Regions from separate parts of the Pseudobacillus sp. FSL P4-0506 genome, predicted to be linked through region 1. Evidence: riboswitches for the same ligand, from Rfam matches in the RefSeq annotation. Region 1 holds a riboswitch; each other region holds the start of a gene.
What was found. Region 1 has a riboswitch for glycine ahead of gcvT (glycine cleavage system aminomethyltransferase GcvT). Riboswitches for the same ligand answer to the same signal wherever they lie in the genome.

Region 1 (4,490 bases):
CCGCAAGTATCCTGCCGGCAAAAGGGTAGATAAATCTTTTTCTGGTACATCCAACTCAGGCAGACTATAGCCAATCCGCCCCGGCTGAGACAATTCAAAAATAAGCTCCTGGTCCTTCTTATTCATGGCTATCCCCCAATTCTTTTGCAAAGAGTTCAATTTCTTCTTTTGTCCGCATTTCTGTCACAGCAACAAGCATGCAGTTCTCCAGTCCCTCATAAGTAAGGCCAAGATCATAGCCGCCGATAATGCCTTTTTCGAGCAGCTTTTGATTTACTTCTTTTACTGGCTTATTCAGGCGGACCACAAACTCATTAAATACAGGCCCGTCAAATACAATGTCTACGCCGTGCTGCTTTAATGTTTCTCTCGCGAAAAATGCTTTTTGCAAGTTTTGTACCGCTATTTCTCGTACCCCTTTTTTGCCTAAAGCTGTCATTGCTACACTGGCCGCAAGAGCATTAAGCGCCTGATTGGAACAAATATTGGAAGTCGCTTTGTCACGGCGAATATGCTGCTCGCGTGCTTGAAGCGTCAATACAAAGCCGCGTTGTCCTTGGTCATCATGCGTCTGGCCAACGAGGCGACCCGGAACTTTACGCATCAGCTTTTTCGTCACCGCAAAATATCCGCAGTGCGGCCCGCCAAATTGAGCTGGAATGCCGAATGGCTGCGCATCGCCGACCACTATGTCCGCTCCAAGCTTTCCAGGAGGCGTCAACGCACCGAGAGCAAGCGGGTTAGAAGAAACGACAAACATTGCTTTTGCGCTATGAGCTGCTTTTTCCACTTCAGAAAGTGATTCAATAGCTCCAAAGAAGTTAGGATATTGAACAATAACAGCTGCTGTATCGTTATCCACCAATGTATTTAATTGCTCAATATCTGTTACGCCATTTTTATGAGGGATAACGACTACCTCAATGTTTTGGCCTTTAGCATATGTTTTTAACACATCGCGCGACTCTGGATGAACGGTTTCTGACACGAGCACTTTCTTTCTTTTCGTCTGGCCCGCACTTAGCATAGCCGCTTCCGCCAACGCTGTACCTCCGTCATACATAGAAGAGTTGGCCACATCCATACCTGTCAATTCACAAATCATTGTTTGGAACTCAAAGATCGCCTGCAGCTCTCCTTGGGAGATTTCCGGCTGGTACGGTGTATACGCTGTGTAAAACTCCGAACGGGAAATTACATGATCCACGATAGAAGGGGTATAATGATCATATACGCCCGCTCCTAAAAAGGAAGCATATTGCTTGGCATTTATATTCTTTGCTGCCAGTGAGCTTAATTCTTTTTTGAGTGCTGGTTCCGCTTTCGCTTTCTTAATATCATATAATCCTTGAAAGCGTACTTTTTCAGGAATATCCGCAAACAATTCGTCTATTGTTTGGACACCCACTGCTGCAAGCATTTCCTTTTTGTCCGTTTCTGTCATCGGCAAGTAACGATGCTTCATAATGTTTTCCCTTCCCTCTTCTTTTATTTTGAACGTTTATAGAATGGCGGTTTTACAGTTTTAGCTGCCAGCTTCTTACCGCGGACTTCCACCAGCAGTTCTTCACCAGGTACAGCACATTCTGCTTTTACTAAAGCGAGCCCGATATTTTTCTTTAAAGTCGGCGACTGAGTACCGGTTGTCACATGACCAACTTGTTCTTCGCCTGAAAAAACAGCATATCCATGGCGCGGAATCCCCCGGTCAATCATTTCAAGACCAATCAGTTTTCGCTCCGGACCATTTTCTTTCTGCTCCTTTAGAACTTCCAGCCCGATAAAATCATCTTTATTTGTTTTCACAGCAAAGCCTAAGCCCGCTTCAATTGGAGAAATGTCTTCTGCCAGTTCTTGACCGTACAGCGCTAGATTTGCTTCAAACCGCAAAGTATCACGGGCACCAAGACCACATGGAAGAAGCCCAACTTCTTCACCTGCTTCTAGAAGATCCTGCCACAGCTTAGGGGCCTCCTCACTGCGACTGTAAATTTCAAAGCCGTCTTCTCCCGTGTAACCAGTGCGTGACACCAGAGCAGGCACCCCATTGATTCTGACTTCTTGACGGAATTTAAAAGGCCTGATTTCGCCCAAATCCAAGTCAGGTACAAGCTTTTGCAAGATTCCTTCTGCGGCTGGCCCTTGGATGGCAAGCTGTGCCCAGTCTTTTGATACATTTTCGATTTGCACGTCTCCTACCTGATGCTTCTTTAGCCAGGCAAAATCCTTATCTGTGTTAGCAGCATTGACAACAAGCAGGTAATTTTCTTCAGCAAGCATGTAAACAAGCAAATCATCAACAGCTCCGCCTTTTTCATTGCACATAATTGTATACATCGCTTGGTTCGGCTGCAGCTTTGACAAATCATTCGTCATCATCTTTTGGAGGAAAGCCAATGCGCCTTCTCCTTTTACAGTAACCTCGCCCATGTGGGAAACGTCAAAAAGTCCTGCTTTTGTCCGGACAGCTTCATGTTCTTCCTTAATGCTTGAGAACTGAACAGGCAGCTCCCATCCTCCAAAGTCAATTGTTTTTGCTCCAGACTGCTTATACCATTCAAACAATGGCGTGCGCTTTAACTCTCCCATTTCCCTACCCCTCTCTCATTGTCATTCTCACGGTTCAGCCCATTATTTTTGCATAAAAAAAGACAGAGAACAGCTTATAAAAGTTGTTCTCTGTCCTTGAACCTGAAAGTTTAACCTGATGAACAGGCTGTCTTCTTTGGTGGTTTCGTTACGAAACGCTCTCCAGAGTCGCGTCCAGCAAGAGTTCTTTTGCCTGAGAGATTCACAAAAAGCTTGTTTGCTCCTTCGGCGCTGTATGAACAGTCTCTCCCCTCGCCTTCATTCGCTATATTTAATTAATAAATGGGCATACTATGAACATCTGATTCATACGAATCAAGAATGTTCGCTTTTTTGTAAAATGACATAATATTTTGTTCAATTACATCCTACCATTAAAGGTAAGGTTTCGGCAACATATTTTATAAAGGAGTTTTTCAAATGAATGTGGAAATCTATTTTAATCACGCCTGGGAAGAAGAATTAGAGAAAAGAATAGAACAAGACGGGCCGTGGGGCAATTGGCCGCTCTTTCAATCAACTGTAAACATGGAAACACGAATGATGGTGCCGAATTTTGAAGGATTGTTAGCCCCTAGCTTTTTACCAGAGCTTACGGCCTTGCCCCATCAGCTTGAAGCAGCTAGAAGAGTAGTGGAAGAAATGAATGGAAAAGCGATTTTAGCGGACGAAGTAGGGCTGGGAAAAACGATTGAAGCCGGATTGGTATTAAAAGAATACTTGATCCGTGGCCTCGTGAAAAAAGTGTTAATTTTAGCTCCAGCTTCTCTTGTCTCCCAATGGGCCAATGAATTAAATAGTAAGTTTTATATTCCTGCTATCGCTCAGAAAAAATTTTATGCGTGGGATCAGCATGACATCGTCATCTCGTCTATCGACACGGCGAAGCGAAGCCCTCACAAAGAAAAGATCTATGAACAAGACTATGATTTAGTCATTATCGATGAGGCTCATAAATTAAAAAACCATAAAACCAAAAACTATCAGTTTGTCCGTCATTTAAAAAAGAAGTTTTGCCTGCTTTTAACGGCAACACCTATTCAAAACCGTCTTGATGAAATGTTTCATCTTGTTTCATTATTAAAGCCCGGCCATCTTGGTAGCGAAGGACAATTTACAGAGCGGTTTAAAAAGGGCGACCGCCAGGTACAAAATCATCATCATTTAATCAAGCTAATGAATAAAGTGATGATTCGTAACCGCCGGCAGGATACAGGGGTGGAATGGACAGCGAGAAAAGTAGAATCAGTAAAAGTAACGTTCACAGAAGAAGAACGTTCCCTCTATCAGGCTCTTGAGTATTTCGTTCGCAGCCAGCCTGACGATGTACGATCTTCCTTTTCTTTGCTTACTTTGCAACGGGAAGCTTGCAGCAGCAAAGAGGCAGTCTTTTTTACCTTGAAGAACATGGCTAGAAAGCTGTACGGAGATCATCTTGATTTTCCGGAGAGTTTCCAAAACGTTTTGTCCCACATACAAAATGTAACACGAAACTCAAAAGCGGAAAAAGCGCTTGAACTCGTTCAATCTATTAATGATAAAGTCATTATCTTTACTGAATATCGAGCCACTCAATTATATTTGCAATGGTTCTTTAAACAAAACGGCATTTCGTCCGTTCCTTTTCGTGGTGGCTTTAAGCGCGGGAAAAAAGATTGGATGAAACAACTTTTTGAAAAGCAGGCACAAGTCTTAATTGCTACAGAAGCTGGCGGAGAAGGATTAAACCTGCAGTTTTGTCACCATGTCATTAACTTTGACCTTCCCTGGAATCCGATGCGCCTTGAACAAAGAATTGGCCGTGTTCATCGTTTCGGGCAAACGAAAGATGTACGCATTTACAATTTCAGCACTGAAGATACGATTGAAGACAGAATTCTGCAGCTTCTTTATGAAAAAAT
Region 2 (4,490 bases), 920 kb from region 1:
CTGGCTGATCGCTTTGGCCGGAAAAATCTACTTGTCTTTTCCATGCTGGGTGCTGCTCCGCTTACAGTCATTCTTCCATATGTACCGGCTTTCGCTGTCCTGCCGCTCTTGTTGTTAATTGGTTTTATCTTGCTATCAAGCTTTAGTGTAGCCGTGGTTTATGCACAGGAGCTGCTTTCTAATAAAATTGGGATGGCTTCCGGTTTAATTGTTGGGCTTGCGTTCGGGATGGGGGCTATCGGGGCTGTCATCCTCGGCTTTCTCGCTGACAGTTTCGGAATAAAATTTATTATGATTCTATCAAGTCTTCTCCCGCTTCTCGGTATTTGTGCTCTTTGGCTTCCAGGAGATCAAAAATTACGGGAAATGCAGGATAAGTAATGGTAAATTAAAGACCGCTTCACATACAGTTATTCACTGGTTGTGCGGCGGCTTTTTTTACCTATCAGTAATCAATTTATCAATAAGGCGGAGGAAGGTATGCTAAGGCAAATAGTCAGTATAATTTAGATGGCTATAAAAATGATGTATTAAATTTTTAAGCAGAGCCTATTAGTTGAAAAGCAATGTATACGTTTATTAAGCTGCATAGTATTTTAAGTTCTTTACTCTTTAGTAGATGTAATAGCTTTTTTGTAGAATTGAGTCAACTTAGTTCTGAATATTCAGTTGACATGATCTCTTCCATAGACTAGTATCTAAATTAGATAGATAAGAGCGGATGAATATTGTGGGAGAGACTAGACCCATGGTTTAGCACCGAAGGAGCAAGTACCAGCTGGTATCAATCTCTCAGGTAAAAGGACTACAATAGGACGCATCTCTGGAGAGAGCCATAGGCCACCAAAGGAGTTAAACTCTCAGGTACAAGGGACAGAGAAAAATGGGAAATACTCCTGTTTTTCTCTGTCTTTTTTTGTCGGAGAAAAATGGAGAAAAGTAAAAAGGAGGAGGAGAAGCTCGAAATTATCCTTGTAAGAAAAAGAATTGTAATGACTCTATTTCTAGATTGATTGCACAACAAGAAATGAAAGAAACTGCCCTGAAAAAGAGTTAGAAGCCTTGGATTCGATTGTTTTAGAAATTGCAGGCATTAACGGAACGGGAGCATGTGTATTGACAAAAGTTACCACTGCAGAGCATGCATGTTCTTTTGAGGAATTTATTTATTCTAAAATGTAAGCGCTTTTTTCTTTCGGATTAACGAATTTTATATTAAACTTTAATTGTGGGATATTTAATTTATTAGCTTACGATTTAAATACCGTAACAAAATATTTTAAATCGACAAGAAAGAATATTCCGAAAAGTAGAAAGAGGGAAATGGTATGCAGGAACAAACTTTGTCGAGAGGCCTGAAAAACCGGCACGTGCAACTCATTGCTATTGGCGGGGCAATTGGAACAGGATTATTTCTTGGAGCAGGAAAATCTATTCATTTAGCAGGCCCTTCCATTTTATTTGCTTATATGATTACAGGAGTCATTTGTTTTTTAATCATGCGTGCACTTGGGGAATTGCTTTTAAGTAATTTAAATTATCATTCGTTTGTTGACTTTGTAAGAGATTATTTAGGGAATATGGCAGCGTTTATGACTGGATGGACCTACTGGTTCTGTTGGATTTCTATTGCGATGGCCGATTTAACGGCTGTTGGTTTGTATACTCAGTATTGGTTTCCATCTGTCCCGCAGTGGATGCCAGGGTTAATCGCCCTTGTCATTTTACTATTTATGAACCTTGCTACTGTCAAACTGTTTGGTGAAATGGAATTCTGGTTTGCTTTGATTAAGGTTATCGCCATTCTAGCACTGATTGTTGTTGGGGTTGTAATGATTATTAAAGGCTTTTCTACTCCTTCAGGAGCAGCCAGTTTTACAAATCTATGGAGCCATGGCGGCATGTTCCCTAATGGCATAAATGGATTTATCCTTTCCTTTCAGATGGTCGTGTTTGCGTTCGTTGGCATTGAATTGGTAGGGTTGACAGCGGGTGAAACAGAGGATCCAGAGAGAGTTATTCCAAAAGCGATTAACAATATTCCTATTCGGATTATTATTTTCTATATTGGTGCGCTTATCGTTATTATGAGTGTGTATCCGTGGAACGATATTATCCCAACCGAAAGCCCATTCGTGCAAGTATTCGTGGCAGTTGGTATCGCTGCAGCTGCTGGTATTGTGAATTTCGTCGTGTTGACGTCTGCGGCTTCAGCATGTAATAGTGCCATCTTTAGTACAAGCCGGATGGTCTACTCACTTGCTAAAGACAAAAATGCACCTGTATCTTTGGCCAAGCTTGATGGTCGCAAGGTACCTTCTAATGCCTTGTTCTTTTCAACAGTAGTCATCTTGATTTCCGTTGTATTGAACTATGTGATGCCAGAGGGAGTATTTACATTAATCACAAGTGTTTCTACCGTATGTTTTATCTTTATTTGGGGCATTACAATCATCAGCCATTTGAAATACCGTAAAACAAGACCGGATTTAGCGAAAGTGAATAAATTTAAAATGCCGCTTTACCCGTTTGCTAATTACTTAATTTTAGCTTTCCTGGCATTCGTTCTTGTCGTGCTTGCTCTTGCGGAAGATACTCGTATTTCCTTATTCATTACGCCTGTTTGGTTTATTTTGTTAATCGCGGTGTATAAGATGCGCAAAGTAAAGATAAATCATGCCGATCAAGAAAAAATAGTAGAAAATTAAAAGACAATATAATAGATGTAAAGACCGGAGCTGCAGCTGAAAAGTATAAACGCTTATTCAGCTGCAGCTCCTTTTATTTTCCTATATCTTGCATGTTAGAAAGCTATCTGTTAAAAGGTAGCCATCATTATAGCTAAAAATTGAAAATAGAAAGGATATACATTATAGTAAAATATTAGTAGGATAATAAGCCTATCTATTACAACTAAAGATCATAGGGGGAGAATATGAGAAAAAACGCTTCTGTTCGATCAAAAATTTTATTAGTTATCACAGCTATCATCTTTACTATTGGCCTTGCTGCATCAGCAGGAATTTACTATTCCGTCCATACTTCTGCCAATCATTCGTTAGGAGCCTTCGCAGGGGATATAGCAAAAAACTATAGTGAAACAATAGATGGGGAAAAGTATGAATCGTTTATAAACGATCCAAAGGAAGATAGAAATTATCATTCGCTTCAAAAGAAGTTAGCGCACTTTCGAGAACAAACGGGGGCTTTATTCGTATATATTTTAGATGTAGACGGTCAAAAGGTCCGCAACATGATAGATGGAGGCTCCAACCTTTCGGATGATAAACCGCCTGCAATGGGAGACGAGAGCTCTATTCCTGCAGAAGAGCTAGCTCCGGTATTGGAGGGAGAGATACAGCGTACAGATGTATTCAACGATCCGAAATACGGCCAATATTTATCAGGGTTTGCACCAATCAAAAACGAGAACGGAGAAGTGATTGGTGTATTGGGAATTGATATTTCGGCTGAAACCGCTAACAAAATAGGAGGGGATGTATTTTTCTCTACTGGGTTAAAGCTTCTAGCCCTTATTTTTTTATTGTTTTTATTAACTGTTGGAGGAATGAACGTTTATTTAAAAAGAAAGCTTTCTCCATTAACTTTACTTGAAAAGCAAGCGGAGAAAATGGGGAACGGTGATTTTTCCGAACAGATTCAGGCTGCCTCAGGAAAAGATGAATTTAGCAAAATTCAACAGGCGTTTATACTTATGCAGAAGCAGTTAAGAGGATTAATTAAAGAGGTACAGTCATCCTCAGATTATAGCGCCAACACATTTACAGAAATAACAAACGGTTCACGGGATATTCGTGAACAGACGAAAGAAATTGTACATGCAAGCAGTGAAATTGCTTTGGGGAATCAGGAGGTTACAAAAGCTGTTGAAAAGTCTGCGGTGGCCGTCAACCATTTACATGAAAATTTAAATGATATGGAGCAAAATATTCAAAAATTGCATCGTTTTTTTAAAGAAATTACGGCAGGACAGCAAGAGAGCATTGCGCAACTCAGTCAATTTATCATTCATTCTGAGCAAACACAGACGAGTTATCAATCAATGGTAGAAGAATTAAAAATACTACAGGAAGAGTCTGCGGCTATTACAAAGATTATTTCTGACATTCAAGGCATTGCTGATCATACAAATTTACTAGCGCTCAATGCTAGCATCGAAGCTGCAAGAGCTGGAGAACATGGGAAGGGATTTGCGGTAGTAGCTAAAGAAGTCAGCGCTCTTTCCACCCAATCGAAAGAAGCAACGAGTATGATCCAGCATTCTTTAAGCAACATTCAGTCGCAAGTGGAAAAAACGATTGAACGAACGGATGCAACATCACGGGAATTCCTTATTCAAAAAGCTGAAATTGACGCAGTCATTACAAATGTCAATCGCTTGAAAGAAAAAATCGAACAATCCTTTAGGGAGTTAACTGTTATTCAAGAGAGAACGTCCTCAATTATGAGCGAACATTCTACTTTAAATC
Region 3 (4,490 bases), 1.4 Mb from region 1:
CAGAATTAGCAGCAAGCGGCCGTTTTCAAAAACCGGTCGTGACAGAGATTCTGCCGGCGAGGCCCTTTTACCGAGCTGAAGAAAAGCACCAGCACTATTACAAAAAGAATGCCTTCCACTACAATCTTTATAAAGAGGGGTCCGGGCGAGCAAAATTTATTCGTGAAAACTGGAAAGATCAAAAAACAGATGAGCAATTACGGGAAGAACTCACTCCTCTTCAATACGAGGTAACAAGAAATAATGCGACAGAGCCACCATTTCATAATGAATATTGGGACCACACGGAAGAGGGAATCTATGTGGATATTATTTCAGGAGAGCCTTTGTTCAGCTCGACGGATAAATATGACGCGGGCTGCGGCTGGCCAAGCTTCACGAAGCCCTTGCGCCGGATAGAGCTAGCAGAAAAACTTGATACGTCTCATGGCATGCGCCGGATTGAGGTGCGGGCAAAAACATCTGACGCTCATTTAGGCCACGTCTTTGATGATGGTCCTGGTCCTGACCGCGCACGCTATTGCATTAACTCGGCTGCTCTCCGTTTTGTGCCAAAGGATAAGCTTGAAGAAGAGGGCTATGGAGAATTTAAAAGCCTGTTCGAATAAGAGAAGTTCCTTTATTGGCCACTTCTGTTTGTTGATCCACCAATTCTGCATCTTTACGGATCAATGACGCTTATGTACTCGCCACAAGAGCCAATTTATTGGTCCGTTCAGCAGATTGACAAGCGGTATTCGTTTGAGTGGATCATATCGTCCGCTTTATAATAAAGAAAAACAGATCGGGGAATGGCAATGAATGAAAAAGAATACGATCGCTTGCTAAAGATTCAGACAGGCGGCACATGGGAATGGCTATATCAGTCAATTCACTATAATCGTTATGAGGCAACCCCCTATGAGGCCATCGATGAGCTTTTTCGGGAGTATGAGGTGAAAAGAACAGATGGAGTAGTTGATTTCGGCTGTGGAAAAGGGCGTTTACTATTTTATATCCATCATCGTTTTCACGCTCGGGTAACAGGGGTTGAGGTAAACGGCCAGCTTTACCAGGAAGCACTTGAAAATCAAGCCGATTATATGAAAAAGAAGAAGAGGTCGGATCAATCTATTCGCTTTGTATGCTGCGCAGCAGAGGAGTATCAGATCGAAAAGGCAGACAATCGGTTCTACTTCTTCAATCCTTTTTCGATCCAAATTTTCATGAAGGTCGTCCATCATATCCTGCACTCAGTTGAAGAGCATCAACGGTCTGTTGATATTGTCCTTTACTATCCGACAGCGGAGTACATCCAATTTCTTGAAGTGTATACTCCATTTCAACTGGTGAAAGAAGTGAGAGTGCCGGGTCTCTATAAAAAAAATGACAATGAACGTTTTGTTATTTTTCATTATGGAGGATCTAGTCTATAGGTAAGAGAATTGGGAAAACAATTGACAATCACCAATATTTAAATTATTCTGAATAAAAATAGCGGATGACGATTGTGGGAGAGTGCGAGCAATAAGCCACCGAAGGAGCAAGTTCCAAAAAGGCCCTTGGAATTAATCTCTCAGGTAGAAGAACCACAATGGGACGCACCTCTGGAGAGCGCGTTTAAGTACGCCACCAAAGGGGAAGGCCCTATTGAAGATAGGGTTAAACTCTCAGGTAAAAGGACAGAGAAGGGATTGTACCCTTTTCTGTCCTTTTTTGCGTGCAGAAAAAGGGAGTGAGCAAGACAAGGTGTATAACTAGAAAACGCTCGCAGAAGGAGGGAAGGATGATGATTACATTAACAGGACCGGCGATGAAGCAGTTAAAAGCAATGATGCTTGAAGAAAAGTATTCTCCAAGAATTGATGCTGATGTAGCTGGTGGATGTGGAATATCGGTAAGGTTTGCCCTTACATTTGATGAGCCGCGCCGAAATGATAAGGTGATTGATTGCAATGGGGTGCAAATTCGCATAGATCGCTTTACTGAACGTTATCTCGATGCTGAAACACATATTGACTATACAAAGGAAACGGGCTTCTTAGTTGGAGAAAGCTTTGCCTCAAGTGATTGTGCGATCGAATAGCTTTTCGTTATACAAAGAATGGCGTTTAAGGATGGGGGAAGAATTTTGCATAAAAAGGGGAATACTCATTATTTTAAATTGTTAGTTACTTGTCCAGAAAAACCGGGCATTATTTCAGCCGTATCTAATGTATTATTGGAACATAAAGCAAATATCGTTCAATTTGACCAGCATACCACGAATCCTAAAGATGGCATTTTCTTTATGAGGGTTGAGTTCGATATGGATGAGAAGGGCTCTGCTATTGATGAGCTGGAGCAGAGATTGCAGGAATTATCTGAATCCTACCCAATGGAATGGCAATTGAGAAATAAAGAAAAATCAAAGCGGATGGCGATTTTTGTTTCTAAAGCAGACCATTGTCTCTTGGAGCTTCTTTGGCGCTGGAAATCAAAAGAACTCCCGGTTGAGATTCCAATGGTTATCAGCAATCACTCTGATTTAAAAGAAATAGTGGAAAGCTATGGCATTCCTTACTATCATATCCCGCTTTCTCATGAATCGAAAGAGGAAGCTGAACACAAGGCGATGGAGTTAATGGAAGGAAAAGTCGACTTTATTGTTTTGGCAAGATATATGCAAATCCTCTCTCCTAGTTTTATAGCCAAATATCCAAACCAAATCATTAATATTCACCACTCATTTTTGCCGGCATTTGTAGGGGCAAATCCTTACGTCAGGGCTTTTAACCGCGGAGTGAAGTTGATTGGGGCGACTGCTCATTATGTAACTAATGAGCTTGATGAAGGGCCGATTATTGAGCAGGATATCTTGCGAGTCAACCACCGCTACACAGCAGAAGATTTGAAGATTGCCGGTCGTCATGTGGAAAGAAGTGTCCTTGCAGAAGCCGTTTCCTGGCATGTGGAAGATAAAGTTATCGTTCACGGCAATAAAACAATCGTGTTTACGTAAGCCGGATGATAGCCAATCAACTCCTGTTAGATGTTACTTGCATCATCTTGGCAATGATATGTGTGGGACTCTTTTTAGTGAATAAGCAGAGAAGAAGAACGGGTCTTCTGCAAGTCATTTTACTTATCTATGCTTTAACTGTTTTGATTACCTCGCTGTTGAATCAGTGGTGAAGGGTTAGAAAAGAAAAAGCTTAACGGGCCGGCAGCCCATCAAGCTTTTTCTTTTCAGAAGATCATTAGCTTTTTTGCCGTAAATACTTTTTATCATGCATAAATAGCCTCCAAAAATAAATAAAGCCGGGAAAGAGAATAACAAAGCCGGCAATATAAGTGGCAAATACGGCCATAAAGGAGTTAGGATCGGTAAAACCGGACTGGATAGTCACATTGGGGTAAACCATATATGGCAGATGGGCTTTGCCGTACACATAACTGGCAATGAAATATTGAGTCGTAACTGCTACAACAGCAAGCCTTGGCATTCCCCGTACATCTTTCTTTGAAAATGAAGGAAGAAATAAACCGAGCCCTCCAATTAAAAAGAAGCCAAGTGACACAAGCAGCAGAGGCAGATCTTCCATCATACGCGTATATAACCATGGTGTTTCTGCCCTTAAAGTGAGCATAATGGCAAAGGCCATCAGTAAAGAAATTGGCCCTAAAATTCTTCCATCTCTCAAGTACACTTTGTAGGCTTCCTCTTCATTGGATGTCTTGGAATAATCGGCTAACAGCAAGGATGATAAAAATAAGGTGCTGCTCATGGCAAATCCAATAAATGCATATTCACTCGGACTCGTAAAAAGCTTTTGTAAATTCAAAGTGGGATGTCCGCCTTTATAATCGATAAATGTGCCGTGAGTGATAGGTAAGACGCTGATTAACAAGCCCGGAATTAAGATGCCGGTAATACCTGAGACATATGTCAGTGGCTTTTTATATTCTACAGCAATGTTAGAAAAGACTAAGAAGGCGCTTCTGACGGCGAGCAGCAGCAAGATAATGCTGCCCGGAACGAGTAAAATTGTACCAAGTGTGTAAGCTGCCTTCGGAAATAAGCTGTACACAGCCACAACCAAGGCAACGATAAACGTGTTCGTCACTTCCCAAGTAGGTGACAAATAGCGGTTGGCGATATTCGTTGCTCTTGTCTTTTCACGATGTATATAAATCATTGACCAGAAGCCGGCGCCAAAGTCCATCGTTGCCATGATCGAGTAAATAAATACAAATCCCCATAGAATCGTAATAGCAATCAGCTCATTTGGCATGAATCACGCCTCCAGTATAGTTAAATAGCATGGCTAAGCTCCTTTCTCGGCCTTCTCAAGATCATCTAATTCAGTGTTCTTTCTAAAGAAATACAGCAGCACCATGACAACCGTAATGCCTAACAGAACGTACACAAAAAAGAATAGAAGAGAAAGAACGCCCAGGTTCGTAGCGGTTGTAACCGATTCGGCTGTTGCTAACACACGATAAATCACCCATGGCTGTCTTCCTGAGCA
Region 4 (4,490 bases), 760 kb from region 1:
TACGTAATCTCGCATTTTTACGGCATCTCCTCCGGAAATTCCGCTCGGCGCGGATGAGGAATCCTCTGTTCCACTGTCGACCGCTTCCTTCATTTTGATGAGCCGTTCTTCCATCATGCGAAGAATCGTTTGTTGATTTTTGCCTGATTTCTTTTCTTCTAGCAGCAGCATCACTTCACCGATACTTTTCTGCTCCTTTTCACAAGACTTCAGAAGCTGTTTCATTGATAAGATCTCCATCAGGCATTCCTCGCAATTTCTTCTCTTAATCGATATATCTGATAGTTTCTAGCCAGCACCGAAAAATCATCGCTCGTGCTCAAACGAATATCGACCATTCGGCCGTTGATCATAAAGATTTTCGATAACCCGCCTCCGAGAGAAGCACCGCCTACTTTTACAAGCTGGTTCCCCCGTCTAGCTGTAACCATAGCCGTGTTCGGATGGTCAAAAAATAAGCAGCTTCCTTGCGGCTCAATCGTATAATCCAGGCCAACCTCCCCGGCCCGCTTCAGAGCATCCCGAATGCCCGAGTCATCCGTCCCCATGCCAAGTAAACCGCCAAGCAGTGCTTTATCCGTTCCATGCCCTTGATAGGTTTCAGCAAAGGAATCATAGAAGACAATATCCGCCTCTTCAGGACACCCGCCCAACCATTCATAAATAAATTTGCCAATCGATACAACGCCAGCGGTGTGAGAACTTGACGGCCCCACCATAATAGGCCCGATAATGTCAAAGCAGCTTTGAAATTCCATTTTGTTGCTCCTTTCCTATACGTTGACTGACTGTTGGAATAATGGATAAGCTTCGCAAATAGAGGCCGTTGTTTCTTTTGCCTGTGCCAGTACCGCCGGTTCCCCTTTGTTTTTCAACACAGCGGCTATCACCTGAGCAATTTTCTCCATTTGCTCTTCTTTCATGCCGCGCGTAGTTAACGCAGCTGTTCCCATCCGCACTCCGCTCGTCACAAACGGGCCTTCCGGATCATAAGGAATCGTGTTCTTATTTACGGTAATACCTGCTTCCTCAAGCAAACGCTCTGCTTCTTTTCCAGTCAGACTCCACGGACGCACATCCAGCAGGACAAGGTGGTTATCTGTCCCCCCGGAAACAAGAGCAGCTCCTTCCCTCTTTAACGCTTCGCCCAGTGCCTGGCTGTTTCGGATAACTTGCTTGGCATACTCTTTAAAGTCCGGCTGCGCCGCTTCGTTGAAAGCTACCGCTTTTGCTGCAATAATGTGCATAAGGGGGCCTCCCTGGATTCCTGGGAATACTGCTTTGTTAATAGCCTTAATGATTTCCTCGTCGTTCGTTAACACAATGCCGCCCCGAGGCCCCCTCAATGTTTTGTGGGTAGTGCTTGTCACAACATCTGCATAAGGAACAGGAGAAGGGTGAAGACCTGCTGCCACCAGCCCGGCGATATGCGCCATGTCCACCATCAATTTCGCGTCCACTTGATCGGCAATCTCTTTAAAGCGGGCAAAATCAATCGTTCTCGGATAAGCACTCGCCCCGGCAATGATCAATTTCGGTTTTTCTTTATGGGCAATCTCCTCCAATTCATCGTAATCAATTAATTGCGTATCCTCCTTTACTCCATAAGAAACAACCTCAAACCATTTGCCAGAAATACTCACAGGGCTTCCGTGAGTTAAATGTCCGCCATGCGAAAGATTCATGCCCATGATTTTATCGCCAGGCTGAAGCAGTGCATAAAAGACGGCGAGATTCGCCTGCGCCCCCGAGTGAGGCTGCACATTGGCATATTTAGCACAAAATAGGTTGGTCAGACGTTCAATCGCTGCCCGTTCCGCCACATCGACAAATTCACAGCCCCCATAGTAGCGCCTTCCCGGATATCCTTCCGCGTACTTATTCGTCATTACACTTCCCATAGCTTCTAATACATCCGGGCTGACAAAGTTTTCTGATGCAATCAATTCCAATGTCTCATGCTGGCGTCTCTTTTCTTTCTCAATCGCCTCAAAAATAGTAAAATCATTTTTTTGCAAACTCATTTCCTTGCCTCCTATTCAGATTTCCTCTTTTAAACATGTGCTGTACATTTATCTCTCGCTACCTTTTTCTGCACACAAAAAAGGACAGAAAAGGGTAACATTTCCCTTCTCTGTCCTTTTACCTGAGAGTTTAACTCTTATCGATCGTAGAGTCTTCCCCTTTGGTGGCGTACCTAAACGCGCTCTCCAGAGGTGCGTCCCATTGTGGTTCTTCTACCTGAGAGATTAGCTCCAAGGGTCTTTTTGGAACTTGCTCCTTCGGTGGCTTATTGCTCGCGCTCTCCCACAATCGTCATCCGTTATTTTTGTTTAGAATATTAAAAATAATTATAATTGTCAACCACTTTTTTCAATTTATGAAGATAGGAAAAAGCAATATAAAAAGAGCACTCTGAAAAACCAGAAAATGCTCTTTTATTAAATAACGTCTATTTAGTTAGATAAAACGAACTGTTTCTTCCAGCGGAAGACGAGTCGTTTTATGAGCAGGCGCAGCAGCTTTACCAATAGCGATTAAAACAATTGGAATGTAGCGTTCCGGTACATCAAACCGCTCAGCAAACTTCTGCTTATCAAAGCCGCCCATAGTTACCGTATCATAACCATTCGCTTTGGCAATAAGCATAAGCTGCATAGAGACGAGCCCTGCATCAAATGAAGCAATATTGGCTCTTGCTTCAACTGGCGCATTAGGATACGTATTATATGTGTTTTGAATCAGTTTATTCATACTCGCTTCATCCATAAAGCCAGCTTCATAGCTGCTTTGGTATACCTTTTCAACATTTTTATACATTTCTACATCGCCTAGAACAGCAATGACAGCTGAAGATGTCTCCACTTGCTCTTGGTTGTAAGCAATGGCTCTTAGTTCCTTCTTTACCTCCTCATTATCAATAACGATAAAGCGCCATGGCTGAAGGTTGCTAGATGAAGGAGCTAGCATCGCTTCTTGCAGCATTTCTTCTATTTCATTTCTCGAAATTTTATAAGTTGGATCATATTTTCTAACAGAATGGCGATTGCGAATCACTTCTGATAAACTTTGCATAGTTGTTGTCACTTTCTTTCCCTCCTAATTGAACTTACTTTAAGTAAGTTCAAAACCAAGCTTACTATTAGTAAGCTTGGTTTGTCAAATACTATATGCTAAAATTTATATAAAAACATTGAGGTTATAGAATGAGCCAACAAAATGAGTTGAATTGTTCTCAGTACAAAGATAAGACCACTATTTGCGATAACTTTCACCACACGATCGAGTTCATCGGAAAGCGCTGGATGGGAGTCATTATTTATACACTGCTGAAAGGCCCTAAACGGTATCACGAATTATTAAACGAAATCCCCGGCATTTCTGATCGGCTCCTTACAGAACGACTGCGCGAGCTAGAAAATGAGAGACTAGTTGTGAAGAAAACATTTGAATCCTCCCCAAGAAAAGTGATCTATGAACTAACCCCAATCGGCAAAGAACTCGAAGATGTCATTACTGCTGTTATGCGCTGGGTTAGTAAAGCTTCTCGTATTTAAACCCTACACCTGGGTCATTAACTAGATAAGAATTTAATGTTTATTATCCTTCCTTAGAAAAACAGACTCATAGACATAACAGTTCTATGTTTTGAAGCTTCAATATAAGTAGATGATCATAACAACTTGACGAAGTTTTTTCTTTCACAAAGCTTCCATTTTTCAAGAATGACAATAATTCAGGAGGAGAGGACATGAAAGATTGGGAAGCGGGCTATTTAGCAGGGATTATAGATGGAGAAGGCTCTATCACACTAACTAGAATGCACCAAAGAGAACATCGGCGTCCTTGCATCACAATTTCTTCGTCGGATAAAGAGCTTCTTCTCTATATTCAAACACTGACCGGCGGAGCCATTAGTAATAAGAAAAATTATAAGCCTGGCCTTCACAAGGACTCTTATACTTTGTCTATAAAGAACAAAGAGAGCGTGTTGATGATTTTAAAAGAAGTTTCCCCTTATCTCAGAATAGATAAAAAAAGAAATCGAGCTAAATGGATATTGGAACACTACAACAGAGTCACACCTCGAAATGGGAAATATACAGCTGATATGTTAAAAGCGAAATTATTATTTGAGGAGTCATTTTTTAACATATAAAAACTGTTAAAGACCTCCACCTTTCCTTCCTATTTATGAACACAAAAAGACTTGCCACGTTTGGCAAGTCTTTTAATTAAATAGGTAATATCCACCAAATCATGTATGGTGGAGACGGTGGGACGTGCTTTTCCATGCTTTCGTCATGGCACTGACTATATCTTGAACCTGCATAGTAAGACAGGCTCTTCGGCGTCTTATGCGAAAAATAGATTTACCTGGATCCCCAGGTAGCTTCCCGCATCCTAGTACTGCCCTCCAACTAAGTGGCAGCCTATAAGTCGATACACGGCTGTTGGATTGCTCCACATACCGCTCGGCATTGCCTTAT

Region 2: it holds a riboswitch for glycine, as region 1 does, so the genes downstream of both, MKZ02_RS14620 (amino acid permease) here and gcvT (glycine cleavage system aminomethyltransferase GcvT) in region 1, are expected to answer to the same signal.
Region 3: it holds a riboswitch for glycine, as region 1 does, so the genes downstream of both, MKZ02_RS03145 (iron-sulfur cluster biosynthesis family protein) here and gcvT (glycine cleavage system aminomethyltransferase GcvT) in region 1, are expected to answer to the same signal.
Region 4: it holds a riboswitch for glycine, as region 1 does, so the genes downstream of both, glyA (serine hydroxymethyltransferase) here and gcvT (glycine cleavage system aminomethyltransferase GcvT) in region 1, are expected to answer to the same signal.

What each region holds. Positions count from the first base shown of each region.
Region 1 is NZ_JBBOOI010000001.1:1,979,616-1,984,105, reverse strand. It holds gene gcvPB (aminomethyl-transferring glycine dehydrogenase subunit GcvPB) at 1-126, opposite strand, end outside; gene gcvPA (aminomethyl-transferring glycine dehydrogenase subunit GcvPA) at 119-1,465, opposite strand; gene gcvT (glycine cleavage system aminomethyltransferase GcvT) at 1,489-2,589, opposite strand; glycine riboswitch at 2,678-2,757, opposite strand; glycine riboswitch at 2,761-2,851, opposite strand; gene MKZ02_RS09755 (DEAD/DEAH box helicase) at 3,010-4,490, shown strand, end outside.
Region 2 is NZ_JBBOOI010000001.1:2,895,770-2,900,259, reverse strand. It holds gene MKZ02_RS14625 (MFS transporter) at 1-381, shown strand, start outside; glycine riboswitch at 722-818, shown strand; glycine riboswitch at 821-880, shown strand; gene MKZ02_RS14620 (amino acid permease) at 1,329-2,708, shown strand; gene MKZ02_RS14615 (methyl-accepting chemotaxis protein) at 2,936-4,490, shown strand, end outside.
Region 3 is NZ_JBBOOI010000001.1:621,164-625,653, forward strand. It holds gene msrA (peptide-methionine (S)-S-oxide reductase MsrA) at 1-608, shown strand, start outside; gene MKZ02_RS03140 (class I SAM-dependent methyltransferase) at 798-1,415, shown strand; glycine riboswitch at 1,481-1,581, shown strand; glycine riboswitch at 1,585-1,667, shown strand; gene MKZ02_RS03145 (iron-sulfur cluster biosynthesis family protein) at 1,766-2,065, shown strand; gene purU (formyltetrahydrofolate deformylase) at 2,084-2,980, shown strand; gene MKZ02_RS03155 (cytochrome d ubiquinol oxidase subunit II) at 3,219-4,253, opposite strand; gene MKZ02_RS03160 (cytochrome ubiquinol oxidase subunit I) at 4,287-4,490, opposite strand, start outside.
Region 4 is NZ_JBBOOI010000001.1:1,218,976-1,223,465, reverse strand. It holds gene sdaAA (L-serine ammonia-lyase, iron-sulfur-dependent, subunit alpha) at 1-240, opposite strand, end outside; gene MKZ02_RS05885 (serine dehydratase beta chain) at 240-758, opposite strand; gene glyA (serine hydroxymethyltransferase) at 774-2,024, opposite strand; glycine riboswitch at 2,133-2,216, opposite strand; glycine riboswitch at 2,220-2,320, opposite strand; gene MKZ02_RS05875 (nitroreductase family protein) at 2,461-3,087, opposite strand; gene MKZ02_RS05870 (winged helix-turn-helix transcriptional regulator) at 3,207-3,557, shown strand; gene MKZ02_RS05865 (LAGLIDADG family homing endonuclease) at 3,752-4,159, shown strand.